4 regions of the Rhizobium sp. G187 genome follow, and region 2 is predicted to be linked to each of the others. Evidence: predicted binding sites of a transcription regulator. Region 2 holds the regulator's gene; each other region holds the start of a gene.
The links. Region 2 encodes PhoB, which activates phosphate uptake and scavenging genes when phosphate is short. Its sites were predicted from a motif close to TGTCATNNANCTGTCAT; they were not measured.
Positions count from the first base shown of each region.

Region 1 (7,813 bases), on a different contig from region 2:
GACGCTGCGCTGGGCGAAAGCGAGTGTCGTTGCTGTCGAAGACACCAGCCCACCAACTGCACCGGCGACGAGATTGCCCTGACCCGGCCCAAGCAAACGGACCGCGACATAGCCGATGAAGGAAATCGATGCGAGGATGATCACCAGAACGACCAGACTACGGGGCGAGACGCCGCCAAAGGGGCCGTAAGGCTGCGATGGGATCAGCGGCAGCAGCAGGAAACCCATGGCGAGCAGCAGGACAGCGGAACGCAACTCGGGCCAGGTCAGCCGCCGGATCGACTGATGCAGGAACTCGCGACTGGAAAGCACGACAACCGTCGCCGCTCCTGCCGCCGAAGCAATCACCATGTCGCCCAGCACGGCCAGCACGCCCAGCGCAAAGGCGGCTATGGCCGCAATCACGGTCGTTGCGCTGAAACGGTTCTGCCCCTCCGCTTCCAGCAAAGCAAATCGCAGCAACGCCGAACTGACGGCAATGAGAAACGCCGCAACAACAAGACCTGGCAAAGCAGATGATCCGAGCGATGTCTCGATCAGGCCCGCAAGGCCGCCGGTCATGCCAATCAGAGTGAAGGTCCGGATCCCGGCGATCCGCGCCCCGTCTGGCTCCTCGCGCTCGCGCCAGTGCCGCTCGACGCCAATGGCAGCGCCAATTGCAATCGCAAGGCCCAGTCTCTGGAACAGGTCAATCAGGTCCATCTCTTCCGCCCTCCCCCAGGCGGCGATCGGCGGTGTGTGACCTTAGCCCCTCCGGAACCGGTTGGCCTGGTCAATGGCCTGCTTCTGCTGGTCCTCGTTCAGGCCAAGATAGAAATCTTCAAGCCCGACATCCTTGAGACCCGCGCGGCGCGACAGCACATACCACTTCGCCGCTTCGACGGGATTGGGTGCCGTGCCGAGCGCATTGATATAGAGATGCGCCAGCCGGTTCTGCGCAACGACATTGCCGCGCTTGGCCGCGATGCTCAGCCAGCGATAGCCCTTCTCGTAGTCGCGCGGACCATTATAGCCGTTCACCTGCCACAGGCCCATATCGAGCTGTGCGGTATCAAAACCGGCCCGCGCGGCGCGCTCCATCCATTCGCGGGCGCGGTTCTTCTTTTCCTGCGGGATTTCCTTCAGCGCCGAATAGACCTGAGCCAGCGCATATTGCGCATCGGCGATCCCCTGCTCGGCTGCTTTCTCGTAAAAGGGCATGGCCATGGTGAGGCCGCGCACGCCGGGATTTTCAGAGACCAGGATCTGCGCCCAGTTGAACTGCGCCGAAGCGTTTCCGGCTTCGGCGGCACGGCGCATATAGTCGTCGGCCTTGGCCTTGTCCTGCTCGACGACACGGCCCTCCATCATCAGCAGCGCGTATTTGAACATCGCGGCCGGATCGCCGCCCTGGGCTGCCTGCGCATACCAGAAAGCGGCTCCCTTCGGATCGCGCTTGACGCCCAAGCCTCGCGACATGATTTCAGCCAGCAGCGTTTGTGCCGCCGGATCGCCGAGTTGAGCGCGCGGCAGCGCCTTGTCGACCGCCGTCAGGAACAGGCCGCGCTGGAACGCGCCATAAGCCTCGTCCGGTTCGTCGGCGAAAGGCCGCTCCAGTGGAAGCTCGGGCAACGGCGTTCCCATGCGCAGGAAGATATTGATGCCCTGCAGCTCTTCTTTCCCGCCATCAGGAGAGACCTTCGCACCCTTGACGACCGGAGGGGCCGAATCACGCGCATTGCGGTCGAGCGCTCTGGCATCGCCCGAATTGTCCGGTCCGCCGCCATCCAGTCCTCGCTCGATGGTTCCGGCATCCGCTGGATCTGCGGGCATAATGACCGGCGCATCACCGATATCGAGGCCTTCTTCCTCCTGGGCCTGGGCCACAGACAACGAAAGCACGACCCCGGCAAGGGCTGTACAAATCAGGCGAAGGATTGGCGAGGTTTGGCGCATGACGCGGTCTAAGCTTCAAACCGTGGCGCTTTTTCGTCAAGTTCCGCATTCACGCGTGCAACGATCACAGCGGCGTTTGCAGGATCTTCGAAAACGGCCTTGCCGAGGGCCACAAATTCCACCCCGCTCGCTGCCACGACGACGGCAGAGGCCGGGTCTGTTCCGCCCATGACGATGCAGGGGATCTCGATCATCGCCGACCACCACTCGCCGAGTGCCACATTCTTCGAATGTGCTTCAGGCTTGATGTCGCCGTCGAGCTTGCCGAAGAAGACATAGTCGGGCTGCGCCTCGCCGATCTGCAGCGCATGATCGCGGTCCATGGCATTGCCACCACCGACGATCAGCTTGGGCGCATGCTTTTCGACGGCTTCCGCAAGCGCTGCGGCATTGCCGGTCACATGCAGGCCATCCGCCTTCACTCGTCCCGCAGTCCGGCTGTCGTCGACGACCAGTGCCGCGGCACCCGCGGCCTGGATAACCGGCACCAGCGCTTCCGCCGCTTTCTGGAAGGTCGCGTCGTCGCGGCCATAGGAGGGGATAATCACCGAAGCCACGTCGCCGCCGCGCAGCGCATCGCCAACGATCCTTGCGCATTCGGCCGGATCGGCAATATCGGGAACGATGAGAACGAGACGGCAGCGATCTTCGGTCATGCGGGGTCAATCCGGTGATGGGACGGCTCCGCACCCTGCGGAAATGGTCCTCGTAATGTCTGTTTAAATCCGATAGACCGCTCGACCGAAAGGATCAACCGCACAATGCTGACCGACCCGAACTTCTATGCTGTCGCAATCCCCGCAGTAGCGCTGGTCGGCCTGTCCAAAGGCGGCCTTGGCGGAGCGCTTGCGCTGATCGGTGTACCACTGATGGCCTTTGCCGTCCCGCCCATGCAGGCAGCGGCAATCTTCTTGCCGATCCTTCTGGTCATGGATGCGGCAGCGCTCTGGTCCTGGCGCAAGTACAACAGTGCGAGCACCCTCACCGCCATGATGCCGGGCGCATTGATAGGCCTCGGTCTCGGCTGGGCTACATCGAGCTACGTCTCGGCTGACGCCATGCGGCTGGTTTTGGGCGGGATTTCGGTTGTCTTTGCACTGCGCTACTTCATCGATATCTGGACGGCGCGCAACAGTCCGGCGGCACTGCCGGCCCCCCAGCGCCCACTTGCAGGCTCGATCTGGGGATTGCTTTCCGGTTATGGCAGTTTCGTCGCCCATGCGGGCGGCCCGCCATTCCAGGTTTACACACTGCCGCTGAAACTCGACCCCAAGACCTATACCGGCGCGTCTACCCGCTTCTTCGCCATCCTGAACGCCATCAAGGTGATCCCATATTTCGCCCTCGGAGAACTCGATGCGACAAATCTGAAATTGTCGATCGGCCTTCTGCCGGTCGCCCTGATTTCCACGCTGATCGGCGCGAAACTCGTCCATCATCTGAGGCCCTCCCTCTTCTATCCGCTGATGTACGGCATGGTGCTGGTGGCCGGCGGAAAGCTCTTCTACGACGGCGCAAGTGGCGCCCTCGGCCTTTGACTTTTTGACGAGTGCTGCAGCGCACATTCCCGCTTGCCGGGAAGCGGCCTTTCGCCTAACGTTTGCCCATGACGAACGTGGATCCTTTCATGGCGATTGCAGATCCCAACCGCCGGCAGATCCTGGAGGATCTCCGTCGCGGACCGAGAACCGTCAACGACCTTGCCAGCCAGATGCCGATCAGTCGCCCTGCGGTCTCACAGCACCTGAAAGCCCTGCTTGATTCCGGTCTCGTCGATGTGCGCGCCGAAGGCACACGTCGCATATATTTCATCCGACGCCCCGGCTTTGACCGGATGAACCTCTGGCTCGACCAATTCTGGTCCTGAGCCACAGCCCCCGTATAAGCAAACAAAAGCCCCGAAGCTCGGGGGAACTCCGGGGCGGGTTGATGTGGGCTGCTTCATCAGTACGGCGGGAGCGACCTTAGGATCGTCTCCCGGCACAGCCCGGAAAGGGTATGGATCAGTGGCGTGTCGAAGCCCTCAGGCGTTCCATTTCATCCTTGAGTCGCAATTTCAGGCGCTTAAGTTCGGCGATCTGCTGATCGTCGGTGGAGGGAGATGCGAGCGCATCATGGAGCTTTTCCTCGATAGCGCCATGCTTCTTCTGCAGCGAGTCAAGATGAGCCTGTATGGTCATTTGATACGTCCTTCCTTGTCGCCTACCTCCAGCCCTCATCCGCTGGAGTTTCAGGCTTTGCGAAAGTAATGTGACACGAGAAATGCGGTTTGTCGAAGGCGAAAGGGCAAATTCCGGCGTCGATAATCGCGCAGAAGGATAACTTCCCGTTACCGGTATTTGGTGATAGGAGCTTGCGCGAATCTCCGGGGCCTTCGTATAGGATGGGCTCGAGGCGCAAAAATGGGGAAAAACGATGGCCGATCAGGAACAGGCTGACATTCGGCTCTCGCTGGCACGGCTTCGCCAGGAGCACGAGGATTACGATGCGGCGATCAACGCCATGATCGCGACCGGATGCGACGCCTTGAGAATCCAGCGAATGAAGAAGAAGAAGCTGGCGATCAAGGACAAGATCACCTCCATCGAAGACCAGATCATCCCCGATATCATCGCATGAAGGCAGAAGGATAGCCTGATGACAGCTGAGTGCCCGCCCGTCGCCATCATCATGGGAAGCCAGTCCGACTGGGAAACCATGAAGAATGCCGCCGACACCCTGGACGCACTCGGCGTCGACTACGAGGCTCGGATCGTTTCGGCACACCGAACGCCTGACCGTATGGTGGCCTTCGCCAAAGGCGCCCGCGACGAGGGCTTCAAGGTGATCATCGCCGGCGCCGGCGGTGCCGCCCACCTGCCCGGCATGGTGGCTTCACTCACCCCGCTTCCGGTCTTCGGCGTACCGGTCCAGTCGAAATCCATGTCCGGTCTCGACAGCCTCTATTCCATCGTCCAGATGCCCGCCGGCATTCCGGTCGGCACACTCGCCATCGGCCGGGCAGGCGCCGTTAATGCAGGCCTGCTCGCCGCCCGTGTCCTTGCCATCTACGACGACGAGCTTGCCGACCGCCTGGACGAGTGGATTGCCCGCCAAACAGGCTCTGTTGCCGATTATCCGGTGGACGAAGCGCCATGACCGTTCGTACGATCGGCATTATCGGCGGCGGCCAACTCGGTCGCATGCTGGCCATGGCAGCCGCCCGCATGAATTTCCAGACCGTGATTCTCGAGCCGCAGGCAAACAGCCCCGCCGCCCAGCTCGCCAATCGGCAGATCACAGCTGCCTACGACGATGCAGAGGCCCTGGCCGAACTCGCCAAAATCTGCGACGTCGTGACCTACGAATTCGAGAACGTGCCCGTCTCCGCCGCCGAAACACTGGCGCACAATGTTCCAGTCTATCCGCCGCCAAAAGCGCTGGAAGTCGCCCAGGATCGCGTGACGGAAAAACGCTTCCTCAATGCCTCAGGGATTGAGACCGCCCGCTTCCATGCCATCGACAGCCAGGCGGGTCTCGACGCCGCACTCGCCGATTTCGGCGGCGAAGGTGTCTTGAAGACCCGCCGTTTCGGTTACGACGGCAAGGGCCAGAAGGTCTTCCGCAAGGGAGATCCATCCACCGGTGCCTTTGCCGAACTCGGCGGCGTGCCGCTCATCCTCGAAAGCTTCGTGCCCTTTGTCCGCGAGATCTCGATCATCGCTGCCCGCGGCATCGACGGCGACGTGCGTTGCTACGATCCGACGGAAAACGTGCATCGCAACGGCATCCTGCACACCTCGACACTGCCGGCCGCGATCGCCAACGAGACAGCTCAGGCCGCACGCGAGGCCGCAACCAAATTGCTTGATGGCCTCGGCTATGTCGGCGTGGTCGGCATGGAATTCTTCGTGCTTGAAGACGGCTCCCTGATTGCCAATGAGATCGCGCCCCGCGTTCACAATTCCGGGCACTGGACGGAAGCCGCCTGCATCGTTTCGCAGTTCGAGCAGCACATCCGTGCCGTTGCGGGCCTCACTCTTGGCGATCCCGTACGCCACTCCGATTGCGTGATGACGAATCTGATTGGTGACGACATCGATTCTGTGCCGGCCTGGCTCGCAAAGCCGAACGTGCTCGTCCATCTCTACGGCAAGACGGAAGCCCGGCCCGGTCGCAAGATGGGTCATGTTACGCAAATCCTGCCGTTCCGGGACTGATAACTCCCGTTTTTTAGCCTTTTGGGCTGGGCAAATGCCGCCCAACCGGTTGACAGGCAGGCCTCCCTCGGGCTAATTGCGCCCAACTCTTCAGGGGCGCGCCCAGCGGCGCGCTTTTGATTGTTTCAGACAGTGGGTGAATGACACATTCCCCGACAATCGTTGTGGACCAGAAAAATGAAGATCAAGAACTCGCTGAAAGCGCTTAAGGCCCGTCATCGCGACAACCGTCTGGTTCGCCGCAAGGGCCGTATCTACATCATCAACAAGCAGAACCCGCGCTTCAAGGCCCGCCAGGGCTGATGCTTCGGGATCTCCGGATCCCGACGCGCTGCTGGTCTGCGCGCCATTCACTGGCGTGTTGATTTCGAAAAATTGAGTTTGAAAGACGGCGCTGAGGGACTACCTTCCCTGAATGCGCCGTTTTTCTTTGCGACTCACCCTTTCTCCGCTGTTTGTCTCCGCCTTGCTCATGACCGGCTCCTCGCTGGCGCAAGCGCCGGATCAGCCCATGCCGGCACCACCGGAGGCTCCAGGCACGATCGTGCCGGAAACGCGGCCTGCTGCGCCCGCAACACCTCAAGCAGCACCACCGGCAGCCGGGGTCGAGCGCATCCCCGTCAAGGCACCGCCGCAGAAAGTAAAGAGCATCGATGAGATGCTCGTCGAGCTCAAGCGCGAGCGCAATCCGGACGCCGCACGCCAGATCGCCAACAGTGTCATGGCACGCTGGAGCGAGTCGTCCAGCCCGACCGTCGACCTCCTCATGCAATGGTCCGCCAAGGCAGCCGCTGAAAAGCGCAATGCCGCCGCCCTTGATTTCCTTGACCAGGCGATTGTCCTGAAGCCTGATTTCGCCGGTGCCTGGAACCAGCGAGCCACCCTGCATTTCTCAATGGGCAATTACCGCATGTCCGTCTCGGACATAGAGCGTGTGCTGAAACTCGAGCCCCGCCATTTCGGCGCCATTGCAGGCCTTGCCGGCATCCTCACCGAACGTGGCAGCAAGGATGCGGCCCTTGCCGCCTGGGAACGCTACCTCGAGGTCTTCCCGGCCGACCGTGAGGCACAGGAACTGGTGGCAAAGCTGTCTGAGGAAATCGCCGGGCAGAGGACGTAAACGGTCACCCGTTTCGTGGCCCTTGACGAATGGCTCCACAGCACGATCTCTTGGCGCAGACAGTCCTTGCCTGAAAGATCCCACTCTTGTTCATCGCCTCCCGCCTCGGCCTCGTGCTCCTCGGTTTTCTAGCACTGCTCGCCCTCATTCTGGTGGCACTTGCGATTGCCACCCATCTGCGCGCCCGCGCAATCGAGGCTCGGTATCCCAATACAGGCACGCTGACGGATATCGGCGGCTACGGGCTCAACGCGCTGCATCTGCCGGCAGGCGAGAATGCTGACCTTCCGCCTGTTGTCTTCATCCACGGTGCCTCCGGCAATCTGCGTGACCAGGTGGGGGCCTTTCTGGAACCGCTGCGCGGTCGCGCCGAACTCCTGTTTGTCGACCGGCCGGGACACGGCTATTCGGAGCGCGGCGGGCCAGAAAACGATACGCCGGACGGCCAGGCCAATGCGATTGCCAGACTGATGGAGAAGAAGGGGATCAAGCGTGCGGTCATCGTTGGCCACTCCTTTGGTGGCGCGATTGCAGCAAGCTTCGGGGTGCTGCATTCCGA
Region 1 is NZ_JBPUGM010000003.1:457,719-465,531, reverse strand. Features, by position in the region: gene ACSV9I_RS11395 (MgtC/SapB family protein) at 1-702, opposite strand, end outside; gene ACSV9I_RS11390 (tetratricopeptide repeat protein) at 745-1,935, opposite strand; gene ACSV9I_RS11385 (thiamine phosphate synthase) at 1,944-2,591, opposite strand; gene ACSV9I_RS11380 (sulfite exporter TauE/SafE family protein) at 2,697-3,473, shown strand; gene ACSV9I_RS11375 (ArsR/SmtB family transcription factor) at 3,542-3,802, shown strand; gene ACSV9I_RS11370 (YdcH family protein) at 3,939-4,115, opposite strand; gene ACSV9I_RS11365 (YdcH family protein) at 4,351-4,554, shown strand; gene purE (5-(carboxyamino)imidazole ribonucleotide mutase) at 4,573-5,073, shown strand; gene ACSV9I_RS11355 (5-(carboxyamino)imidazole ribonucleotide synthase) at 5,070-6,134, shown strand; gene ykgO (type B 50S ribosomal protein L36) at 6,312-6,437, shown strand; gene ACSV9I_RS11345 (tetratricopeptide repeat protein) at 6,550-7,254, shown strand; gene ACSV9I_RS11340 (alpha/beta fold hydrolase) at 7,368-7,813, shown strand, end outside.
Region 1: a site for PhoB is predicted at 4,175-4,191, ahead of ACSV9I_RS11370 (YdcH family protein). Genes of this name have one in related genera too.

Region 2 (7,813 bases):
CCTGACCGGTGCGATCATTGGTCTTGCTCGCGCCCTCGGCGAAACGGCGCCGCTCCTGCTCATTGGCATGGTGGCTTTCGTCAAGGAATTCCCAGCCGGTCCGCCGGATGGTTTCTTCCAGCCCGCCTCGGCGCTGCCGGTCCAGGTCTACAACTGGACGCAGCGCGGCGACCCGGCCTTTGTTGAGCGTGCCTCTGGCGCCATCATCGTCCTGCTGGTCTTCCTGATCCTGATGAACTTGGTAGCAATCATTCTGCGTCGCCGGTTTGAGCGTCGTTGGTAAGGGGGTGTATGATGATGAACAATCTCTCGACTAAGATGACCACGACGAAAGCGCCAATCATGACTGAATCCAAGATCACCGCACGCGATGTGCAGGTTTACTACGGCGAGAAGCAGGCCCTGCGCGATGTGAACATCGAGATCCGTCCGCGCTCTGTCACCGCCTTCATTGGCCCGTCGGGCTGCGGCAAGTCGACCTTCCTGCGTTGCATCAACCGGATGAACGACACGATCGCCAGCTGCCGCGTCGAGGGCAATATCCTGATCGACGCCGAGAATATCTACGACGCGAAGGTTGACCCCGTACAGCTGCGCGCCAAGGTCGGCATGGTCTTCCAGAAGCCGAACCCGTTCCCGAAGTCGATCTACGAGAACGTCGCCTACGGCCCGCGCATCCACGGTCTGGCCAAGAACAAGGCGGACCTTGATGAGATCGTGTCCGTTGCCCTGCAAAAGGCAGGCCTGTGGAACGAGGTGAAGGATCGTCTCGATGCCGCTGGCACCGGCCTTTCCGGTGGTCAGCAGCAGCGTCTGTGCATCGCGCGCGCCGTGGCCGTCAGCCCGGAAGTGATCCTCATGGACGAACCCTGCTCGGCACTGGACCCGATCGCGACCGCCAAGGTCGAGGAGCTGATCCACGAACTGCGCGAGAACTTCACCATCGTGATCGTCACCCATTCCATGCAGCAGGCGGCCCGCGTGTCGCAGCGGACGGCGATGTTCCATCTCGGCGAACTCGTCGAAGAAAACGACACCGACAAGATGTTCACCAACCCGGATGACCAGCGCACCCAGGATTACATCATGGGCCGCTTCGGCTGAGCCGAAAACAGACCCACGGCCCAACCCAATTCAAGGAATATCCGCGATGGCTTCGACCCATATCTATTCGGCTTTCGATGAAGAACTGAAATTCCTGATGCGCCGCATCTCCGAAATGGGAGGTCTCGCGGAGCAGATGGTCGCCGAAAGCGTACGCGCCCTGGTGAATTCCGATGCGGCTCTCGCTCAGAAGATCATTTCCGACGACGTCCTGATGGACGCGATGGAAAAGGAAATCGGCGAAAAGGCCGTGATCACCATTGCCAAGCGCCAGCCGGTTGCCGCCGACCTGCGCGAGATCATCGGCGCCCTGCGCATCGCAGCGGATTTGGAACGCGTCGGCGACCTCGGCAAGAGCAACTCCAAGCGCGTGGTTGCCATCCAGGCGACGGGCGTTCCGCGCAAGCTCGCCCGCGGCCTTGAGCATCTCTCGGATCTGGCGCTCGCTCAGCTCAAGGAAGTGCTCGACGTCTACACGACCCGCTCCGCCGAAAAGGCGAAGTCGATCCGGGACCGCGACGAAGAGATCGACTCGATCTATACTTCGCTGTTCCGCGAGCTGCTGACCTACATGATGGAAGATCCGCGCAACATCACCAGCTGCACGCATCTCCTGTTCTGCGCCAAGAACATCGAGCGTATCGGCGACCACGCCACGAACATCGCCGAGACCATCTACTACATGACCACCGGGGCAGCACCCGAGGGCGAGCGTCCGAAGGAAGACCTCACCTCATCAGTCGGTGCGATAACCGAGTAACCGGGTCCCGAGACGAGGTGACGTTCTGATGCAGCCGAAGATTGCCGTCGTGGAAGACGAGGAGGCGCTGAGCGTTCTCCTGCGCTACAATCTCGAAGCCGAAGGCTATGAGGTCGAGACCATCATGCGGGGCGACGAAGCCGAAATTCGGCTTCAGGAGCGGGTTCCCGATCTGCTTCTGCTCGATTGGATGCTCCCGGGTGTGTCGGGAATCGAGCTCTGCCGTCGCCTGCGCATGCGGCCGGAAACCGAACGGCTTCCGATCATCATGCTCACGGCACGGGGTGAAGAGAGCGAGCGCGTCCGCGGTCTGGCCACGGGTGCTGACGACTATGTCGTCAAGCCCTTCTCCACGCCGGAACTCATGGCCCGGGTCAAGGCCATGCTGCGCCGTGCCAAGCCCGAAGTCCTGTCCAGCGTCTTGCGTTGTGGTGATATCGAGCTGGATCGCGAAACCCATCGCGTTCACCGCAAGAGCCGCGAAGTGCGGCTTGGGCCTACCGAGTTCCGCCTGCTGGAATTTTTGATGGTTTCCCCGGGTCGCGTCTTTTCACGCTCTCAGCTGCTCGACGGCGTCTGGGGTCATGATATCTATGTCGACGAACGCACGGTTGATGTGCATGTGGGACGCCTGCGCAAGGCGTTGAACTTCTCCAACATGCAGGATGTGATCCGCACTGTACGCGGCGCGGGCTATTCCATGGAAGCCTGATCCGAACGCCATCTATTCCAGCAAAAGGCCGCCCCGGGAAACCGCGGGCGGCCTTTTGATGCATGCGGTATGCACAAACGAAAACAGGCCCCGAAGGGCCTGTCTGATGATCGCTGAACTCGTTTTAACGAGCGGCCCGGCGACGATCGCTGACCGGCTGGTAGGCGAGCTTCGCATGATACGTGCAATAGGGCGACGCGTCGTTGATCTCGCAGCCGCAAAAGTGGAAATCGTCCTTCATCGGGTCGCCGATCGGCCATTTGCAGGTCCGCTCGGTCAGTTCCGTCAGGGCGAGGCGGCGCGAAATCGGCACCACCACGTTGAGCGCCTGGCGCGGAGCGGCCTGCTCGAAAATCTCGATCGCCGCATCTTCCTTCAGCGCGACCGAACCGGATGCCCGTGCTGCGGGGCGTGCCGTTGCAGCCTGCGGGCGTGCCGGAAAACCGGCGGGACGCGGCGCCGGCGCCGGGCGCTTTGCCGGACGCGGCGTGCTTGTGCTGCCGCCGGCCTTGGCGCGGCCGGGCAGGTTCAGGCGATGGACCTTGCCAATGACGGCGTTGCGGCTGACGCCGCCACCCAATTGTGCTGCGATCTGACTTGCGCTGAGGCCATCGGCCCACAGACGCTTCAGTTTTTCAACTCTGTCATCTGACCATTGTGCGTTTGCGTTCATGCCATATCTCTCCGCCGCTAGCGTGTTCATGGCAGAATCCGTCACCGTCGCCGCGGATGAATCCGCGGCAGCCCGCCTCGTAACTTTTGGTGATCAATTCCGCCGCATCAACTCGATTTATTGAAAGTTAACCTAGTGTCCGGGTGACTCCGTGACAAGAGTCGGGAGAATCATCTGGAATCGATTTCGCGGTTTTCCCCAACTTGCTGGACGAGTGAGTCAAGTATGCAACAGGTCGAAATATTCGAATGGTTTGCTGTCGCGGTGCCCGTGTATGCGCCCCGCAAGCCCTTGTAGCCGTGACTTTCGTTGACATTGCAATGCGAAGTGCGGATAGTGCCGGCGCCGCCGTAAGGCGGCATTTTCAATTTGTCCCTTCTGCTTTGCGAGTGGATGGGCCGTTCCAGGAAGGATCTCCGCTGATGGCTGATGCGACGCCGCTCTACCAGACCTACAATCGGGCGCCGATGCGCTTCGAGCGAGGTGAGGGCGTCTGGCTGATCACGGAAAAGGGCGAGCGCTATCTGGATTTTGCCGCTGGCGTCGCGGTGAACTCATTGGGCCACGCCCATCCGCATCTGGTGGACGCGCTGAAGGCGCAGGCCGACAAGGTCTGGCATGTGTCCAACCTCTATGAAGTGCCTGGCCAGGAAGAACTCGGTCGGCGGCTGACAGAGGCCACATTTGCCGACCGTGTCTTTTTCACCAATTCGGGTGCCGAAGCGCTGGAATGCGCCATCAAGACGGCGCGCCGCTACCATTTCGCCAAAGGCCATCCGGAGAAGTTCCACATCATCACGATGGAAGGCGCATTCCACGGACGCACCATCGCCACCATCGCGGCCGGCGGCCAGGAAAAATACCTGGAAGGCTTCGGTCCAAAGGCGCCAGGATTTGATCAGGTCCCCTTCGGTGATCTTGATGCGGTCAAGGCTGCAATCACGGATGCGACGGCTGCTGTTCTCGTCGAGCCCGTTCAGGGTGAGGGCGGTATTCGTCCGATCCCGGTCGAGATGCTGCGAGCCTTGCGTGACATCTGCGATGAACACGGACTGCTCCTGATCCTTGATGAAGTTCAGTGCGGCGTCGGCCGGACCGGCAAGCTCTTCGCCTATGAATGGGCCGGCATCACGCCCGATATCATGGCGGTCGCCAAGGGTATCGGTGGCGGCTTTCCGCTCGGCGCTTGCCTTGCAACGGATGACGCAGCTGAAGGCATGAAGGCTGGAACCCATGGCTCCACCTATGGCGGCAACCCGCTGGCCATGGCTGTCGGCAATGCCGTTCTCGACGTCGTTCTTGCGGACGGCTTCCTGGAGCATGTTCGCGACACGGCGCTGGTGTTCCGCCAGGGGCTGGCATCGCTGAAGGATCGCTTCCCGGATGTTATCGAGGATATCAGGGGCGAAGGCCTGATGCTCGGCATCAAGGCGAAGATTCCGAATGTCGAGCTGCTCATGGCGATGCGCGCCGAGCACTTGCTAGGCGTTCCGGCCGGCGACAACGTCATCCGCCTGTTGCCGCCGCTGACGGTGACGGCCGAAGAAGCGCGCGATGGTCTCGCCCGCATCGAGCGCGCTGCAGAGCGCGTGCGTGAAACCCTCGCCAAGTCTGCGTGATACGACCGGACCACAATACCGAGAAAGCCGAGAACAGGTAGTTTAGATGGCATCCCCGAAGCATTTCCTCGATCTTTCCGCAGTCTCCGCAGCAGACCTCCGCACCATGCTGGACGATGCGTTGACCCGGAAGCAGGCAACCAAGGCTGGAACCGCAGGCAAGCCGCTGGCTGGCAAGATGCTGGCGATGATCTTCGAAAAGCCCTCCACGCGCACCCGCGTCTCCTTCGATGTCGGCATGCGCCAGCTCGGTGGTGAAACACTTTTCCTGTCCGGCACCGAAATGCAGCTCGGTCGCGCCGAAACCATTGGCGATACGGCCAAGGTCCTGTCGCGCTACGTCGATGCCATCATGATCCGTACCACCGATCACGCCCGTCTTCTGGAGATGGCCGAGCATGCGACTGTGCCGGTGATCAACGCCCTGACAGACCTCACGCATCCCTGCCAGATCATGGCTGACATCATGACGATCGAAGAGCATCGCGGTCCGATTGCCGGCAAGACGCTCGCCTGGACGGGTGACGGCAACAACGTGTTGCACTCCCTGGTCGAGGGCTCTGCCCGCTTTGGTTACCGGATGAACATGGCCGTTCCGCTTGGCTCGGAACCCGATGACAAGATCCTCAACTGGGCCCGCAACAATGGCGGAGAGATCCTGCTGTGCCATGATGCCGATCGTGCAGTCGACGGTGCGGATGCCGTCATCACCGATACCTGGGTGTCGATGAACCAGGAGCACAAGGCGCGTGGCCACAACGTCTTCCAGCCCTTCCAGGTCAATGCTGACCTGATGAAGAAGGCAAAGGATGAGGCGCTGTTCCTGCATTGCCTGCCAGCCCATCGTGGCGAGGAAGTCACTGATGAGGTGATCGATGGTCCGCAGTCCGTGGTGTTCGACGAGGCGGAAAATCGTCTCCACGCCCAAAAGTCCATTCTGGCCTGGTGCCTCGGCGCAATCTGACACCGAGCGCCACCGCAGAACCACCGCAGAGGTGGATCCCTTGACCTTCTGCATGGGTGACACCACTTGTGCGCTTTCTGATCGGGCCGCTCTGGCCCTGCATGTGGCGCCGTTTGCGCCGGGAGTACATTCATGTCGACGAGACAAGCAGAACTCGGCGAATTCGGTTTCGCCGGCGATGACCGCGTGGTCCCCTTTCAGGTCGAGGGCCTCGACGTGCGAGGCCGTGCCGTTCAGCTCGGCCCACTGATCAATAGCATCCTCGACCGTCATGCCTATCCGCAACCGGTCGCTCGACTGCTGGCCGAGACGATCGTACTGACTGTCCTGATCGGAACTTCACTGAAGTTCGAGGGCAAGTTCATCGTCCAGACCAAGGGCAATGGCCCGGTCGACCTGCTGGTTGCCGATTTCACGACGCCGGAAAACATTCGCGCCTATGCCCGCTTCGACGAGCAGGCCGTCGCAGACGCCGTCGCCTCGGGGCGCGCGTCGCCGGAAGAGTTGCTGGGCGAAGGCTTCCTTGCCTTCACCATCGATCAGGGCACCTTCATGCAACCCTATCAGGGTATCGTTCCGTTGGATGGCACCTCGCTCGAAGACATTGCAGGCGTATATTTTCGCCAGTCGGAGCAGATCCCAACCCGCGTGCGCTTGGGCGCTGCCGAACTCTTCGACCGTGATGCGGATGGCAAGCCGCGGCGAACCTGGCGGGCAGGGGGGCTGATTGCCCAGTTTTTGCCTGAAGCACCGGACCGCATGCGACAGCCTGATCTCCACGGCGGCGACGGCGACAATCGCGACCACGATCTCCATGGTGACGACGCCTGGCAGGAAGCGCGCATGCTGGTCGATACGATCGATGCCGACGAACTCACCGACCCGCAGATCGGGATTGAGCGGCTTTTGTTCCGCCTCTTTCACGAGCGGGGCGTGCGCGCCTACGAACCACAGCCTGTCTACGATCGTTGCAGTTGCTCGCGCGATCGTTTGAAAAGCGTACTCTCGGGTTTTTCGGCCGAGGAAATCGAAGCAAGTACGGAAAATGGGCAGGTTACCGTCAGCTGCGAGTTCTGCTCGACGAACTACCATTTCGAGCCATCGGAGCTCACGCCGGCCTGATGGGCTGTGGCGATATCGGTGATGGGCGGCTTTTGCCGGCCTTCACCTGCTCCAGTGCTCAGTCGACCTGAGCACCCATATGATGTTTTTTTGCGCATTGGGGGGTAGTCTCGCTGGCGCGCCTATCGCGGTATTCATCTATTCTAAATAAGGATTTCATAGGTTGCGGACCACGCGCCTTGGGGACCTGAATGCAGAATACCACGACAGATCGTGTCCGGGCCGATGCCTCAGGGGCCTCCGACGATCGGGGTGCAGAGGGGAGCCTCTGGACGGTAATTTCCCCGATCAAAGCGTTGAAGCGGCAATACGGCATCTGGACGAGTGCTACGCGCCGCCGAGCGATGGCCGAAGCCTATCGCCCGATCATGCGCGGTTTCCTCTTGCCGGGATGGGCCTATTATCTCTTTGTCACCTGGGGGCACTGGCGGGACGAAACGGGCTTCAATTTTTACTTTCTTGGCGGTCTCAGCCTGGCCACGGCAATTGCCTATGCGGTGTTCCGTTGGGCGCTTCTGCCGGCGGGCCGCACGCCGCTTCGTCGTCTGGAAACGGTTGGATTGGCCACCAATCTTTTAATGTATCTGAATGTTGTCGCCTACATGCAGACCCATTCAGAGCCACAGAAACTGATCTATTTCGTTTTGATGGCCGTCGTATTTTCTACGACCGGCGTCACGCTGAGGGCGACTTTGCTCAGCGTCACCCTCTCCATCGGCACCATGTTCTGGTTTGCCAGCAAAGCCCCGCCAGAGGTTCTCCATCAGTTCGCCTTCATCGGTGTTGCTTCGTCCTTCGCCTCCTTCGGCATGGCGACATTGCTGCGCAAGGCGATCCTGCGCCAGATCGATGCACGCCT
Region 2 is NZ_JBPUGM010000006.1:210,884-218,696, forward strand. Features, by position in the region: gene pstA (phosphate ABC transporter permease PstA) at 1-283, shown strand, start outside; gene pstB (phosphate ABC transporter ATP-binding protein PstB) at 319-1,104, shown strand; gene phoU (phosphate signaling complex protein PhoU) at 1,151-1,864, shown strand; gene phoB (phosphate regulon transcriptional regulator PhoB) at 1,893-2,576, shown strand; gene ACSV9I_RS17965 (GcrA family cell cycle regulator) at 2,701-3,249, opposite strand; gene ACSV9I_RS17970 (aspartate aminotransferase family protein) at 3,672-4,868, shown strand; gene argF (ornithine carbamoyltransferase) at 4,915-5,832, shown strand; gene ACSV9I_RS17980 (Hsp33 family molecular chaperone) at 5,965-6,954, shown strand; gene ACSV9I_RS17985 (putative bifunctional diguanylate cyclase/phosphodiesterase) at 7,146-7,813, shown strand, end outside.

Region 3 (7,813 bases), on a different contig from region 2:
CAGGCCCGTCGCCGAGCAAGATCGGAAACGTGTCATCCAGCATGTTCGGGCCGAGCGTTGGCAAGAGGCGGAGTGACCCGCGAAGTGCACCATTATCGCCATAAGAGAGGACGTAAAGCGGGTTGGCACGGTCGTAACTGTCGATCTCCCATTCTTCCTGGACGGAGACGTCCCAGCCAAGGAGATCGTGGAAGACCTTTTTCCGCAGCCGATGCATGGCATCGATGTCGGAGGGAAATTGGTGACGGCGGGAACCGTTAATGATCCTGATCATGCGCTTGCTCCTTCGTTGAGAATGGAACAACAAAGATGACTTTTGGTTCCTGGTTTTGAAACTGGCGGTGGCGACAGCTTTCAACTCTGCAATCTGTGATAAGATCGACGCAACCCTGCGTTTACTGTTCGGGCCTTTCGATTAAGCGAGGAATGAGGCCTTGCCAGACAGCTTCTGCCACCGCCTGCGAATTGTTTACGACGTCCAGCTTTCTTCGGGCATTCGCCATGAAATATCGGACCGTTCGCTCGGTAATTCCGAGAATCATTGCCGTTTCCCAGTAGCTCTTGCCGCCGGCAATCCAGGCCAATGTTTCGCGTTCCCGTCTGGTAAGCCGGACAGCGGTAAGGTGCTTCTGGGGGTGAATCTCGACTGAACGGGTCAATCTCGCGTGAAAAATCGCAGCAAGACTGGCGATGTCTCGATCGTTCGCCATGCGCCATGCCGCAATGTCATCAATGGAGGGTGAGGGGATCACGATCAGGCAGGCATGATGCCCGGCACTGGTCAGCAGTGGATAGACAACGGCAGCCACAGGCTGGGACTGTGACAAATCCGGTTCGCCCCGTGTCCGCCGCTCGACAAAGGGTGACCAATCAATTGTCGTCGGTTCCAGTGCCGAGAAAAGTGCCGCAACATGCGGTAAATGCCGCTGTTCGCGCAGATTTCGCGACAGACGCCGATGGTCTGCGGTGGGGTAGTGATGGAGGCGGATGACATCCAGACGGCCCTCGGCCAGGCTGCCATCGAGATAGACGAGCAGTCTTGCCGAGAATGCGGAATGGAGCTTGATCAAAAACGCAGCCGGGTCGGGAGCCTCCTGGCTCTCCAACCACATGCGCACGTCGAAATAGACTTCGTGCTGAACCATAAACTGGCCCCTAAATTTCAAGGGCCCAGTGTAATGCTTCGGTTCTGAAAATAACTGGCACGAATTCCGGCCTGGGCGATGCCGACGGTTCTCAAGAGCAATCAGACGACAGGCTGAGACGCTTCGACCACGGCGAGCGCTGCCATGTTGACGACGCCGCGCGATGTCACCGAAGACGATAGTACATGCGCCGGCATGGCGGCCCCAAGCAATATTGGGCCGACATGCAAAGCATCCATCATAGTGCGAACGATTCCGAGCGAAATGTTTGCCGCATCGAGGTTCGGGAAGACGAGGAGGTTTGCTTCACCCGTCAGCGTACTGTCGGGCATGGCACGTTTCCGCAAGACTTCCGACAAGGCCGAGCCACCCTGCATTTCGCCGTCTACTTCGATCTCTGGCGCTTCCGCCCGGATGATTTCAAGGGCTGCCCGCATCTTGCTGGCGCTGGCCGAAGGGCGAGAGCCGAAATTGGAATGCGACAGGAGTGCGGCCTTCGGAGTGATCCCGAAGCGGCGGATTTCGTGGGCCGCCATGACCGTCATTTCGGCAATTTCTTCCGCGGTCGGATCGTCGGTGACGAAGGTGTCGGTCAGGAAGATGGCGCCGCGCTGGGAAATCAGCAGGCTAAGGCCCGAGAAGTCACGCACGCCCGAACGCTTACCAATGATATGGCGAACGTCCTTTACATGGCGGTCGTAGCGTCCCTCGACGCCGCAGATCAGCGCATCGGCATCGCCGCGCTTGACGGCAAGCGCGCCAATGACGGTGGTGTTGGTGCGCACGATCGTGCGGGCGGCTTCCGGATTGATTCCTGCACGGCCCACAAGCGCAAAATATTCATCGACATAGTCGCGATAACGCGGATCGTCTTCCGGATTGACCAGCTGGAAATCGACGCCGGGACGAACCCTGAGACCGTAGCGCTTCAGGCGCGTCTCGATAATTTGCGGACGGCCAATCAGGATCGGTTCGCCGATCCCGTCCTCAAGCAGGACCTGGGCTGCGCGTAATACGCGTTCGTCTTCGCCTTCTGCGAAGATGACGCGCTTCTTTGATGCCGTTTTTGCCGCAGCAAAGATCGGCTTCATCACGAAGCCGGAGCGGAAGACGAAGCGGTTGAGTTGATCGAGATAGGTGTCAAAATCGGCAATTGGACGGCGGGCGACACCGCTTTCGGCAGCAGCGCGGGCAACGGCCGGAGCGATGCGCAGAATGAGACGCGGATCGAAAGGTGAGGGGATCAGATAGTCGGGTCCGAAGACGGGTGTCTCGCCGCTATAGGCGCGGGCCGCGACTTCCGAGACTTCCTCGCGGGCAAGCGCCGCAATGGCGCGCACGGCCGCCATCTTCATCTCTTCATTGATCGTGGTGGCGCCGCAATCCAGTGCGCCGCGGAAGATGTAGGGGAAGCACAGGACGTTGTTGACCTGGTTCGGAAAATCCGAGCGTCCGGTACAGATCATGGCATCCGGGCGCGCTGCGCGTGCCTCTTCCGGCATGATTTCGGGCTTGGGATTGGCGAGCGCCATGATCAGCGGCTTTGGCGCCATCTGGGCGAGAAGTTCAGGTTTCAGGACGCCGGCGGCGGAGAGACCAAGGAAGACATCCGCGCCTTCAATTGATTCGTGAAGCGAGCGTTTATCGGTCTCTTGCGCATAGACTTCTTTCCAGCGGTCCATGAGCTCGTTGCGGCCCTTATAGACAAGCCCCTCGATGTCATGCACCCAGATGTTCTCGCGCTTTGCTCCCAGAATCACCAGCAGGTTGAGACAGGCCAATGCAGCGGCGCCAGCGCCGGAAGCGACGATCTTGACGTTGGCAATCGACTTCCCTGCGAGCTCGAGTCCGTTCAGAATGGCGGCGGCAACAATGATCGCGGTTCCATGCTGGTCATCATGGAAGACCGGAATGTTCATCATCTCGCGCAACTGGTCTTCGACCTGGAAACACTCCGGCGCCTTGATGTCTTCGAGATTGATGCCACCAAAGGTCGGCTCAAGGGCAGATATGGTCGAGACCATCTGTTCGACACTTGGCGCATCGATTTCGATGTCGAAGACATCGATGCCGGCGAACTTCTTGAACAGAACGGCTTTGCCTTCCATGACCGGCTTGGAGGCCAATGGGCCGATATTGCCAAGGCCGAGCACGGCGGTGCCGTTGGAGATGACGGCAACGAGATTAGAGCGCGCGGTGTAGTCGTCGGCAGCAGCCGGATCGTCCTTGATGGCGAGGCAGGGAGCAGCGACGCCCGGTGAATAGGCCAGGGCCAGGTCACGCTGGTTGCCGAGCGGTTTTGTCGCCTGGATTTCCAGTTTTCCGGGTCGTGGATACCGATGATAGAAGAGGGCCTGTTCGTCCAGGTCAGCGGTCGGGTTCACAGATTGCTGCTTGTTCGTCTCGTCGGAATTCATCAGTCCACCGGGCGTTTCATGTCGTCAATATCGTCAACGTCATACACGAAATGTCCAGCAGTGGTAGACTTTAGTTCCACCATTCGTTCCCGCATACGCCATGCGCCGGTGCCCGGGAAGGAGGGCGAGAAGAGCATGTCATCATCCTGCAACACGAGTCTGGTTAAGCGCTAGCGTGACAGTATGAAAGGACGAAGCCCGTGGAAACAGAGAGTGACGCGCGTCATTTCCGCACCCTATTCATCTCCGACGTTCATCTCGGATCGAAGGCGGCAAAGACGGATTTCCTGCTCGACTTCCTGCGTATCCATGAGGCCGAGACGATCATTTTGGTCGGCGATATCATCGACGGCTGGCGCCTGAAACGCAGCTGGTACTGGCCGCAACCTTGCAATGATGTGGTTCAAAAACTGCTGCGCAAGGCGCGCAAAGGGACCCGGATTGTGTATATTCCGGGCAATCACGACGAGTTCCTGCGCGGTTTCCCCGGCACACACTTCGGTGGCATCGAAGTTGCCGAGCGAATGATCCATGAAATGGCAGACGGCAAGAAGTATCTCGTTCTGCATGGCGACGAGTTTGATGTTGTGGTGCGAAATGCCCGTCTTCTCGCCTATCTCGGTGACTGGGCCTATGACACCGCGATTGCGATTAATGTCATTCTCGCGGCAGTCCGCCGGCGGCTCGGCATGCCCTACTGGTCTTTTTCAGCCTGGGCGAAACTGCAGGTGAAACATGCTGTTAACTTTATCGGTGAATTTCAGAAGGTCGTGGCGGAAGAAGCCCGGCGCAACGACGTCGATGGTGTGATCTGCGGTCACATCCACCATGCGGTGATGGAAGACATCGACGGCATCCACTACGTCAATACCGGCGACTGGGTGGAGAGCTGCACTGCCATTGCCGAACACCATGACGGTCGGCTTGAACTCATCTCCTGGGCTGGTCGCGTAAGCGAATCGGCTTCTCGCATGTCAGGCGAGCCGCAGATGGTTCCGGTCTCGCTTGCTGGCCTTGGCGAGGCTGCCCGCGACGAAGGCATACGGGCGGCGTGAATGCCGTTACTGTTGCAAAGAAATCAATGGTCCCGCCAAACGAGCAACATCTTGTGCTTAGGGTTTCGTTAAGGATTACATCCGCGACGCGGGTCGTTATAGTGCGCGCCATGTTCTAGTTTCGGGGCCGGCTTGGATTCGCCGGTCTGCATCTTGGGAAGCTGCCACTCCTTGACATCGGTTCAACCTGATTCAGCCCGCATCGATATCGACGAGAGCGCCGGCGAGCAGCGCCTCATTCGGCTTGGGGGCAGCTGGAAAAACAATCAGATTGGTGCTGTGGTCAGGAGCGCCGGCGATCTGGTTGATACCGATGACCGACGTCGTGAAGTTGTCGATCTGACTGACGTAACGGCCATGGATACGGCCGGGGCGTGGCTGGTCCGCCGTTTCGTGGCGCAACGCAACGCTCAGGGTCGTGCCATCGAGATCACCGGCGGCACCGCAGAAATGCGCGAGATGATCGAGGCGCTGCCTGAGCGCGTCCAGGCGCCCGAGAAGTCGGTGGATGACCGGCGGCTCGTCGATCGCATTTTCGAGCCCGTCGGTCGGGCAACCATCTCGCTCTGGGACGATCTGGTGGCGATGATGTTCGTCCTGGGGTCGGCCGTGCGCGGCGCCCAAACGAAGCTTGGACGCGGCGCGGGCGTATCACCCGCATCCGTGGTCAATCAGCTCGACCATATGGGCGTGCGCGCCGTTCCGATCATTCTTCTCATGTCCTTCCTGATCGGCGCGATCATTGCCCAGCAAGGAGCCTTTCAGCTTCGCTATTTCGGCGCGGAAGTTTTTGTCGTCGACCTTGTCGGCATTCTCCAGCTGCGTGAAATCGGTGTGCTTCTGACTGCGATCATGATTGCCGGTCGCTCGGGCAGTGCTATCACGGCCGAAATCGGCTCGATGAAAATGCGGGAGGAAATCGATGCCTTGAAGGTCATCGGTCTCAACCCGATCGGTGTTCTTGTCTTTCCGAGGCTTGTGGCGCTGACGATCGCCTTGCCGTTGTTGACGATCCTTGCGAATTTCGCAGCTTTGTTCGGTGCAGCGGTTGTGGTCTGGGGATATTCGGGGATCACGTTCGAAGTGTTTCTCAGCCGTTTGCATGAGGCAGTCGACTACTCGACACTCGCCACCGGAATGATCAAGGCGCCTTTCATGGCACTGATCATCGGCATCATTGCCGCGGTGGAGGGCATGAAGGTGGGCGGCAGTGCCGAGTCGCTCGGTCGACATGTCACGGCCTCCGTCGTCAAATCCATATTCGTCGTGATCCTGGTGGACGGTCTGTTCGCCATGTTCTACGCAGCAATCGAGTTCTGAGGTGCGGAATGCGTGATGAGACCGCACAGAAGACGAAGGTCCGACAGCCCATCCTGTCGGTGAAGGACCTGACGGTTGCCTTCGGCGATAATATTGTCCTCGACCATCTGAACCTCGACATTTATCGCGGTGAGATCCTCGGCTTCGTTGGGGCGTCAGGGGCCGGAAAATCGGTTCTCATGCGCACGGTTCTCCGGTTGCTGCCGCGCCGCTCAGGCAGGATCGAGATCCTGGGCGCCGACTATGATGCCGTGAGCGATGTCGAGCGCATGATGCTCGACACGCGGCTCGGGGTTCTTTTCCAGCATGGCGCACTTTTCTCGTCGTTGACGGTGAAGGAAAACATTCAGCTGCCGATGCGGGAATATCTCGATCTGCCGCAGTGGCTTATGGATGAACTGGCCTATCTCAAGATCGAACTGGTGGGACTGAAGCCAGAGGCCGCTGATCGCTACCCTTCGGAACTCTCCGGCGGCATGATCAAGCGCGCGGCGCTTGCGCGCGCGCTCGCGCTGGACCCGGATCTGGTCTTCCTTGATGAACCGACATCCGGTCTCGACCCGATCGGCGCTGCCGAGTTCGACGAATTGATCGCCCAATTGCGCGATACGCTTGGGTTGACCGTCTACATGGTCACTCACGATCTCGACAGTCTGTTTTCCGTCTGCGACCGTATCGCGGTGCTCGGACAAAAGAAGGTTCTTGTCGAAGGAACCCTGGACGACATGCTCGCATTCGATGATGCCTGGGTGCAGTCCTATTTCAAGGGCAAGCGCGCCCGTTCCATTCCCCGTGCGGATGTATCCGCCAGACATCCGGTAGAGTGACCTATGGAAACCAAAGCCAATTACACAATCGTGGGCTTTTTCACCATGCTGGTGATCGCGGCGGCTTTCGGCTTCGTCTACTGGATGGCTGAATATGGTCGCGGTGGTCCCATGGCGCCGCTTGCCATCCGCATTCCGGGGTCTGCCAACGGGCTGACTGTCGGGTCTGCAGTGCGTTTCAACGGCATTGCTGTCGGTTCGGTGCGCAATCTCTATATCGACAACGAAGACCCGCAGTTCTCTGTGGCCTTTACCGAGGTGCGCGCAGATGCACCCGTGACCGCCACGACCAAGGCTGTACTCGAGATCCAGGGCCTGACGGGTGCGGCCTATATCGAACTTTCCGGTGCAGGAAGCGGCTCCGGTGAACGTATTCTTCGCCGGGCGCTGGATACGGGAGAGCCTGCCGTGCTGATGGCAGATCAGTCGAGCGTGACAAATCTTCTGTCGACGGCAGACCGCATTCTCCAGCGGGCCGATGATGCAATCGGCGAGCTCCAGGGCTTTATTGTGGACGCGCGTGCACCTTTGACGAACACGGTTCGCAATGCCGAGACCTTCTCAAAGTCGCTTGCTGACAATGCAAAGGGGATCGATCAGTTCCTGAGCAGCGTCAGTGCGCTTTCGGATTCCGTCTCGGGCCTTTCCGGTCGCCTTGACGCGACATTGGGCGCAGCGGAAGACCTGTTCAAGGCGCTGAATTCCGACAAGATCGACCAGATCCTCAGCAATACCGAGCGTGCGACAGCAAGCTTTGCCTCGGCCTCCGACAGGGTCGGCCCGACGATGGACAGTTTCAAGGAGACATCCGACACCTTCCGTCGCTTCGGCAATAATGCTGACCAGACGCTGACGCGCGTCGATGCGCTCATTGCAGCGGTCGATAGCCAGAAGATCGGACGCGTGGTTGATGATGTGTCGGTTGCAACCGGTGATGCGCGACAGGCGCTGGCGAATTTCCGCGAGTTGTCCGACAGTTTTGCCGATCGCAAGGGCGATATCGACCGCGCAATCGACGACTTCACACAGCTTGCAAACCGTCTGAACAA
Region 3 is NZ_JBPUGM010000001.1:416,320-424,132, forward strand. Features, by position in the region: gene ACSV9I_RS01935 (acyl-homoserine-lactone synthase) at 1-274, opposite strand, end outside; gene ACSV9I_RS01940 (helix-turn-helix transcriptional regulator) at 396-1,145, opposite strand; gene ACSV9I_RS01945 (NADP-dependent malic enzyme) at 1,247-3,562, opposite strand; gene ACSV9I_RS01950 (UDP-2,3-diacylglucosamine diphosphatase) at 3,763-4,617, shown strand; gene ACSV9I_RS01955 (ABC transporter permease) at 4,789-5,937, shown strand; gene ACSV9I_RS01960 (ABC transporter ATP-binding protein) at 5,946-6,764, shown strand; gene ACSV9I_RS01965 (MlaD family protein) at 6,768-7,813, shown strand, end outside.
Region 3: a site for PhoB is predicted at 3,699-3,715, ahead of ACSV9I_RS01950 (UDP-2,3-diacylglucosamine diphosphatase). Genes of this name have one in related genera too.

Region 4 (7,813 bases), on a different contig from region 2:
CACCGTCAGCGCCGAGATCGACTGGAACGCCTACCTGAACCTTCTCAAGGTCGACGGCACCATGGTCCTGCTCGGCGTGCCGGAAAACCCGGTTCCCGTGCATGCCTTCGCGCTCATCGCTGGCCGCCGCTCGCTCGCGGGCTCGATGATCGGATCGATCCAGGAAACGCAAGAGATGCTCGACTTCTGCGGCAAGCACGACATCACGCCGGAAATCGAAATCATCGACATCGCGCAAGTCAACGAAGCCTATGAGCGCGTCATCAAGAGTGATGTCCGCTACCGCTTTGTCATCGACATGGAGAGCCTCGACAAGGACTGAGGGCTGCTAGGAAGCCTTAGAAGAAAGGGCTCGGCATCACTGCCGGGCCATTTCTTCGTTGAGAAACCTGTCCTCAAAACGCAACGTCATCCTCGGCCTTGTGCCGAGGATCTACTGAGGTCGCATGCAATTGATCCGTAGCAGATGCTCGGGACAAGCCCGAGCATGACGCCCCCACAGCTTAAGCCCTTCATGCCAGGCCCTTCGCAGCCTCACACCTGCAACTGATACCCATTCCGCTCCGGAAACGGCCAATCTGCAAGCAGGGCCATATCCGGCCGATAAATCTCCACCTTCAACGGATAGCACTTCGCCACGTCGCTCGAATGGCTGGTGCTGCAATCGCCACCCGGGCAGGCCGAAAGCGCGCCCAAGAGATCGATCTCCGCAAACATCTCCAGGAAATCGCCCGGACGCACGGGGCTTGCCTTCATGAAATACTGCTGCGTATCGCGGGTAAAGCCGGTGCACATGAAGACATTCAACACGTCATGTACATGCGGTTCGACCGCCTTGATGTCCGAGCCGGTATGATGCGCCAGCGCCCTGCAGAGGTTGGAATGGCAGCAATGGTGGTAGTCGCCGCCGGAGAGCAGACGGTTGGTATAGGGATCGCAGCGGGTGCCGATCACGTCATGCACGCCCCCGCCAAATTCGTCGAAGCCATACCAGCCGAGCGTGTCATGGCTGATCGTCGCCATCGGGCGCAGCGACGGCAGGTTGCTCCAGAGACGATTGCCGGTCGTCACATGGGTCGCATGCAGCGCCCGCGTCTTGCCGGAAAAGAAGCGCTCGGAAAGGTCATTGGCATTCCAGAGGTTGAGGTCGCCGACCTGCGGCCCCTCGACGCTAACGATGCGGAAGAAATGCCCCTTCGGCACCTCAAACGTATTGCCCTCGCGCGGCGGCACGATCACTTCGCCGACCTTCTCCATGGTCGCCCGCGCCCGCTCCAGGATACTCATATCGGGTGCCTTCAGGGACTCCACCGGATAGCAGACAACGGGTTTCACCGCCCGGCGGTCGGCTGCATCGGCGGGAACGGGGATCGTGGAATTGAAGGGCGACATGGCATGCTCCGGTCTGGAGAGAAAAATGTATAAGTAGGAGGCCGCAAGGTGCCTGAACTGCCAGCACCTGACAACGCGGCTTCTTCTTGCCCGATGAGCAAGTCTTGCTTATGCATGACGATATGAAACTGCCACCCCCCTCCACGCTACGCGCCTTCGAGGCCGCCGCACGCCGCGAAAGTTTTCTGCAGGCCGGAAAGGAACTCGGCATGACTGCAGCGGCCATCAGTCAGCATGTGAAGGCGCTGGAGGACTGGCTGGAACTCACCCTCTTCGAGAGGCGAGCCCGCGGCGTGCGCTTAACGGCAGAGGGGCGCGAACTGGGCGCCGCATGCTCTGAAGGTCTCGGCCATATTTCCCGCGCGGTCGAGCGTTTGACGGCCCGCCGCAACGGACTGCGCGTCAGCCTCGCCTGCAAGCCCTCGGTGGTAAACCACTGGCTTGGCCCCCGGCTGCCCCGCTTTCGCGCCGCGCATCCCGAAATCCAGGTCTCGGTTGTCTATCCGCTCGGCGCATTGACGCCGGAAGAGGCTGGAACAGATCTCCTGATCCGCCATGGCACAAGGCCGCCTGGCCGCGCTGAAGCCATTCTCAGCGCCGCCACCCGGCCGACCTGCGCACCGGCCTATCTGGAGAAACACGGCCCGATCACCAGTGCAGCCGATCTTCAGAATCATCACCTGCTGCATGACGCGACTGAAGCCGCGTGGCAATCCTGGCTGGCCCGACACGACGTCGACGGCCAGACACCCGCAGGCCCGCTCTATGCTGATTTCAATCTGCTGGTCAGCTCGGTCCTCTCAGGCCTCGGCATCGGCCTGTGCCCGACAGCCCTGATTGCCGACCATCTGGCAGCCGGTTCGCTGACAGTCCTGTTCGAAGACGCCGCCGACGCGGACAAGGCCTACTGGCTCCTGTCAGGCGCGGATTTGCATGAGCCCGCAGCGATTTTGCGCAACTGGTTGCTGGTGGAAGCAGCCGAGCAAGGCCCCTGAGATAGCCTCACCATGCCGGCTTATGGTGCTTGTGCCAATGCTCGGCAATCTCGATGCGCTTGGGGATCCAGACCTTCTCGTGACCCGTCACGTAATCGATGAACCGCGCCAAGGCTGCCGCCCGACCTGGACGGCCAACAAGGCGGCAGTGGAGGCCGACGGACATCATCTTCGGGCTGCCGTTTTTGCCCTCCTCATAGAGCACGTCGAAGGCGTCCTTGAGATAGGTGAAGAACTGGTCGCCGGAGTTGAAGCCCTGCGGGGTCGCAAAGCGCATGTCATTGGTCTCGAGCGTATAGGGGATGATCAGGAAGGGCTTGCCGTCGAGATCCGGCACCCAGAACGGTAGGTCGTCGGAATAATTGTCGGACGAATACATGAAACCGCCCTCCTCCATCACGAGGCGCAGCGTGTTCATGGATGGCTTGCCTTGATACATGCCGAGCGGATGCGAGCCGGTCAGTTCCTTGTGCAGCCGGACCGCCTCGCGAATATGCTCGCGCTCGACGTCTTCGGGAAAATCCTTGTATTCGAGCCAGCGATAGCCGTGGCTGGCGATCTCCCAGTTCGCTTCCTTCATCGCGGCAACAGCTTCAGGGTTACGCGCCATGGCGAGCGTTACGCCATAGACGGTGACAGGCACCTGGCGCTCGGTAAACATCCGCCATAGTCGCCAGAAGCCGGCGCGCGAGCCATATTCGTAGATCGATTCCATGTTGAGGTTGCGCTGGCCGGGCCACGGCTGGGCGCCAACGATTTCCGACAGGAGATTTTCCGAGGCCGGATCGCCGTCGAGGATATTGCTCTCGCCGCCTTCTTCATAGTTGACCACGAACTGTACTGCGACGCGCGCATCTCCCGGCCACTTCGGATCAGGACTGTTGCGGCCGTAGCCGACGAGATCGCGGGGATAAGGAGCAGTCGTCATGGGTTCACCTCTCGTGTTTTGTCGAGAAGCTATTGGCGCAAAGGGAGGCTGTCGAGACGTAAAAAGCAGGTATTGCTGCAATGCAGAAAATCACGCGATACGCCGATTGGCGATCCGGCCGAACGGATGCAGCGAATGCACCTGGAAAGGCGCCCCCGGCTCGGCTTCAACGAAGAGCGCCAGATGATCGATCACGACCGGCTCCACCAGTGCCGGGTCAAAATGGATCTTCATTGCCTCCTCGATTCGCGCAAAGTCACGCCCAAGAAGCGGCCCGGTAAGGGTCATGTGAAAGCGGAACTCGTCCATCACATAGGGATGGCCCCAGCGATTGAGGTTGGAAAATTGTGGCGCAGACAGCCTGTCCGGATTGCGTCGCTCGATTTCCGCCTCACTCAGTGGTGCTCTAAAGCCGTCAAAGACCTGGACGATCGAGGCAGCAAGGTGGTCGACGGCCGGACAGGGCCGATCAAGGATCAATCCATAGACATCACCGATCCGACCGACACGCAGGCCCTGCAACAGAACAGGATCCATCCTGTCAGCAAACAGCATCAGGTCGTTCAGGAACGCCGCCTCGGTGGCGCCATGCGAAAGACGGAACGGCGCCTTGAACGTTGCATGGAAGCCGAATCGACGCGGCAGCGCCGTATGAAAGGCGATTTCATGCAGGCCGATGCCACGCAGGCTGGGGTGTTCGACGGGCAGGCCTGAAAAAACATTGCGGCCAAGCCAGCTTGCGGCAGCCAATGCCAGAGGGTTACCGGCAGAGGGCGTAAAACAGATCGCATAGCGCATGTCCAACCCTCCGCCTGGTTCGAGTCGGTCATTTTAGCAATGACCGTTACAACCCAGTGGTTAGGTGATTTACATGACAGCTTCACGAAGGAGACAACACCGTATTGCACGCTGCGTGACATCCGTCCGCATGTGCCCGGGATGCCAAAAGTTCAAGGCGCCGGCGACGTCGCTTTCGCGATGAGAGCGGCGGAAAGATGTCGCGATAACAGGAAGCTCTCTGGCAGGGCCATCACTTTGCCCTCCACCGCATCAAGCGCCGCATCCGCCAGAAGATGCGCAATCCCGAAGCTGACCTTGAAGCCACCGGTCAGCGCAATGATCGCAGGCGCGTCCGGATGCGGCCCCACCATTGGATCACTTTCAAGCGCCCGTGGCCTCAAGCCTGCCCAGCGTTCGACCAGTTCGGCCTGTTCGAGCACCGGAGCCAGCCGTCGGGCGGCAGCAACCAGGAGGTCGAGTTTGTCGTCAGTCCCGAAAGGGTCCTCAAAACTGTTCTCGCTGGTGCTCCCGATCGCGACATGTCCACCCTCGTGCGGAACGACATAGAGCCCATCGAGATAGAGCAACGGCAAATCACCGGGAAAGTCCGCCTTCAACAGCGCCGCCTGCCCCTTCACGGCCCGCCCCAGGGGCTGCTGCAATTCGGGTCCGACCGAGGTCAAAAGCGGAAATGACTGCCAACCCGCAGCAACCAGAAGATGTCCATATCCAACATGGCTGCCATCCGCCAACATGACCTGACCAGCCGTTCGGTCGATCGACTGCACAGGACTTCCCTGGAGGATGCGCACCCGATCGCTCTTTGCCAACCTTGCCGCGATAGCACTGGTCAAGCCACGCGGTGATACGCGACCCGCAAAGCTGTCATGAACCAGACCGGCTTCACTGACATGCAGGTCCGGCCAGCCCGGATGCGGCGTTTCATCCAGCACCTGCCAGTCAAAAGCCCTGCCCTGCTGTTGCCAATTGACCTTGGCTTCGGCCTGATGACGCTCGGCAATCGGCCGCAGATGCGGCTTCGGCAAGGGGATCAGCCGCCCGCAGCGGCGATAGCCCGTCGAAAGGCCGGTCTCGGCTTCAAGGGATGCAATCTCTCCCTCAAGCGACAGCAAGCCGTCGAATTGCAGTTGCTTCTTCTCGTTCCAGCGATCCGGCATGTGCGCCATCAGTGCGCCGAGCAATCCGCCACTCGCACCCTGCGCCAGACCGGCCCCGTCAATCAGGATCGTATCGATGCCCCGGCGCTCGGCCTTGAGTGCCGCCCAGAGCCCCATAATGCCGCCACCAATGATGACAAGGTCGGCGTGCGATTGACCGGAGAGCGCCAGCAATTTATCGGACATGCATGACCCATTCAGACATTACGCCCGAGGCGGGCCAAGACCAGACGCCCCTCACCTGGCAAGAGGGCGATATGCCCTATTCGACTGCCTTTGGCGATCACTTTTATTGCCGCACCGACGGCCGGCTGGAATGCGGCCACGTCTTCCTCGCCGGCAATGGCCTGCCCGAACGTTGGCGTGACAGTGCCGCCTTCAGGATCGGTGAACTCGGCTTCGGCACCGGCCTCAACGCTTGCGAAACATGGCGGCAGTGGAAGCGGGAGCGGTCCGCCGACGTCACCCTTCACTTTGTCTCCTTCGAACTCTATCCCATGCAGGCAGCCGACATCGATCGCGCGCTTTCGCGCTGGCCGGAGATCGACGAAGAACGCAAGTCTCTGGTTGCCCGCTGGCCGTCCGAGCCATCCGGCCAAGTCGACATTGATCTTGACGACCAAACACGGTTGACGGTGTTTTGCGGCGATGCGCTTGAACAGCTGCAGGCGTCGTCCTTGGTCTTTGACGCCTGGTATCTCGATGGTTTTGCCCCGTCGCGCAACAGCGCCATGTGGTCGCCGGAGCTGATGCAAAATGTCCATGACCACACGTGTCCGGGCGGCAGTTTTGCCACCTACGCCGCAGCCGGCTTCGTTCGCCGCAATCTGCAGGCCGCAGGCTTTGCCGTTGACCGTCGACCGGGTTTTGCCGGCAAGCGTGAAATGCTGAGCGGCGTAAGAGCGATCGTCTAAGTGGCCTAGGACTAGGCGCCGAGCCCCCCGGCAATTTGCCCCGGCTCAAGAGCATACCATTCGCCGATCTTGCGCATGAGCGTTTCCGGCGAAATCGGCTTCGACAGATAGTCGTCCATACCGGCCGCGATACAGGCCTCGCGATCACTGTCGAGGGCATGGGCAGTAACCCCAACGATCGGGACATGCTCGCCCAGGCCGTGCAGCATTTCTTCGCTGCGAATGGCGCGGCAGGCCTCATGTCCGTTGAGCACCGGCATCGATACATCCATCAGGATCAGATCCGGCTTGTGGGTTCGCCAAGCATCCACTGCGAGCTGCCCATTGCCGACGATGCGGTAGCGGATGCCGCTGCCGGCGAGGATCTGGTTGAACACGATCTGGTTCACCTCATTGTCCTCGGCAATCAGGATCCGAACATCCTCTGCCGGCATCTGCACCGACATTGCCTCGGCAGCGTTACCGACGGGACACTCAATCTGCGGCTGCAGTTCCAGAGGCGGAGCCACCAGAGGGCGCCCTGCACCCAGCCGTGTTGTGCGAATGACATCGATGATCGCACCCCTCAGAACATTCGCCCGCGCCGGTTTCATCAGATGCGCCTGGACCCTCAGGCTTTCAAACAGTTGCTCGCTGCCTGCCATATCCATGGAGGTCAGGAAAATCAGAGGCATGTCGTCGAAGCGGCGATCGTTGCGGATAATCCGCGCGACATCTGTGCCGTTCATTTCCGGCATGTGATAGTCTATGATGACAGCATCAACGGTGATCCCTGCACGATGGGCCTCATCCAGGATCTGCAGTCCCAGCCGCCCGCTTTCCACGGCATGGCCGTCGAAACCCCACATAGACAGCTGCTCGCCGAGGATCTGGCGGTTGACCGCATTGTCATCAATGACGAGAACCCGCGCATCCTTGACGTTGGCCGGCAGCTCCTTTTGCCGGCGCCGCTCCGCAACAACCTTGAGCGGCATTTCAACCGTGAACACAGAGCCCTTGCCGAGTTGCGAGCGCACATTCAGCTGGCCGCCGAAAAGCTTGATCAGCCCCGCGGTAATCGCCAGACCAAGCCCGGTGCCCTCGTGGCGACGGGTCGATGACGTGTCCACCTGCGAGAACTTTTCAAAGATCTGCGCCTGCATCTCCGGCGCAATGCCCACTCCCGTATCCGATATGCTGACGATCAACCTTGCCTTGCCATCACCCAGCGGTTCGCTCGACAGGTCGATGTGCACATGCCCCTTCTCGGTGAACTTGATCGCATTGCCGAGCAGGTTGGTGACGATCTGGCGGAAGCGACCGGGATCACCGAGGAATGTATGATCGACCGCCTGATCGCCGGAAATCACCAGTTCGATGTCCTTCTCGGCCGCAGCCGCAGATAGGAGCGTTGCGACATCCTCGATCGCCTCGACGGGATCAAAAGGCGAATTCCGCAGCTTCAGCTGACCGGCATCGATCTTGGAGAAGTCCAGGATGTCGTTGATGATTGTCAGAAGCGCATTGCCGGACTTCATGATGATATCGACAAAAGTCTTCTGGCGGCTGTCGAGCGTCGACTTGGACAAAAGCTCCGCCATGCCGAGCACACCATTCATCGGCGTACGGATTTCATGGCTCATATTG
Region 4 is NZ_JBPUGM010000001.1:103,500-111,312, reverse strand. Features, by position in the region: gene ACSV9I_RS00530 (NAD(P)-dependent alcohol dehydrogenase) at 1-322, shown strand, start outside; gene ACSV9I_RS00525 (urea carboxylase-associated family protein) at 535-1,392, opposite strand; gene ACSV9I_RS00520 (LysR substrate-binding domain-containing protein) at 1,515-2,387, shown strand; gene puuE (allantoinase PuuE) at 2,395-3,315, opposite strand; gene ACSV9I_RS00510 (DUF1045 domain-containing protein) at 3,406-4,113, opposite strand; gene ACSV9I_RS00505 (NAD(P)/FAD-dependent oxidoreductase) at 4,266-5,459, opposite strand; gene mnmD (tRNA (5-methylaminomethyl-2-thiouridine)(34)-methyltransferase MnmD) at 5,462-6,187, shown strand; gene ACSV9I_RS00495 (PAS domain-containing protein) at 6,199-7,813, opposite strand, start outside.
Region 4: a site for PhoB is predicted at 4,187-4,203, ahead of ACSV9I_RS00510 (DUF1045 domain-containing protein). Genes of this name have one in related genera too.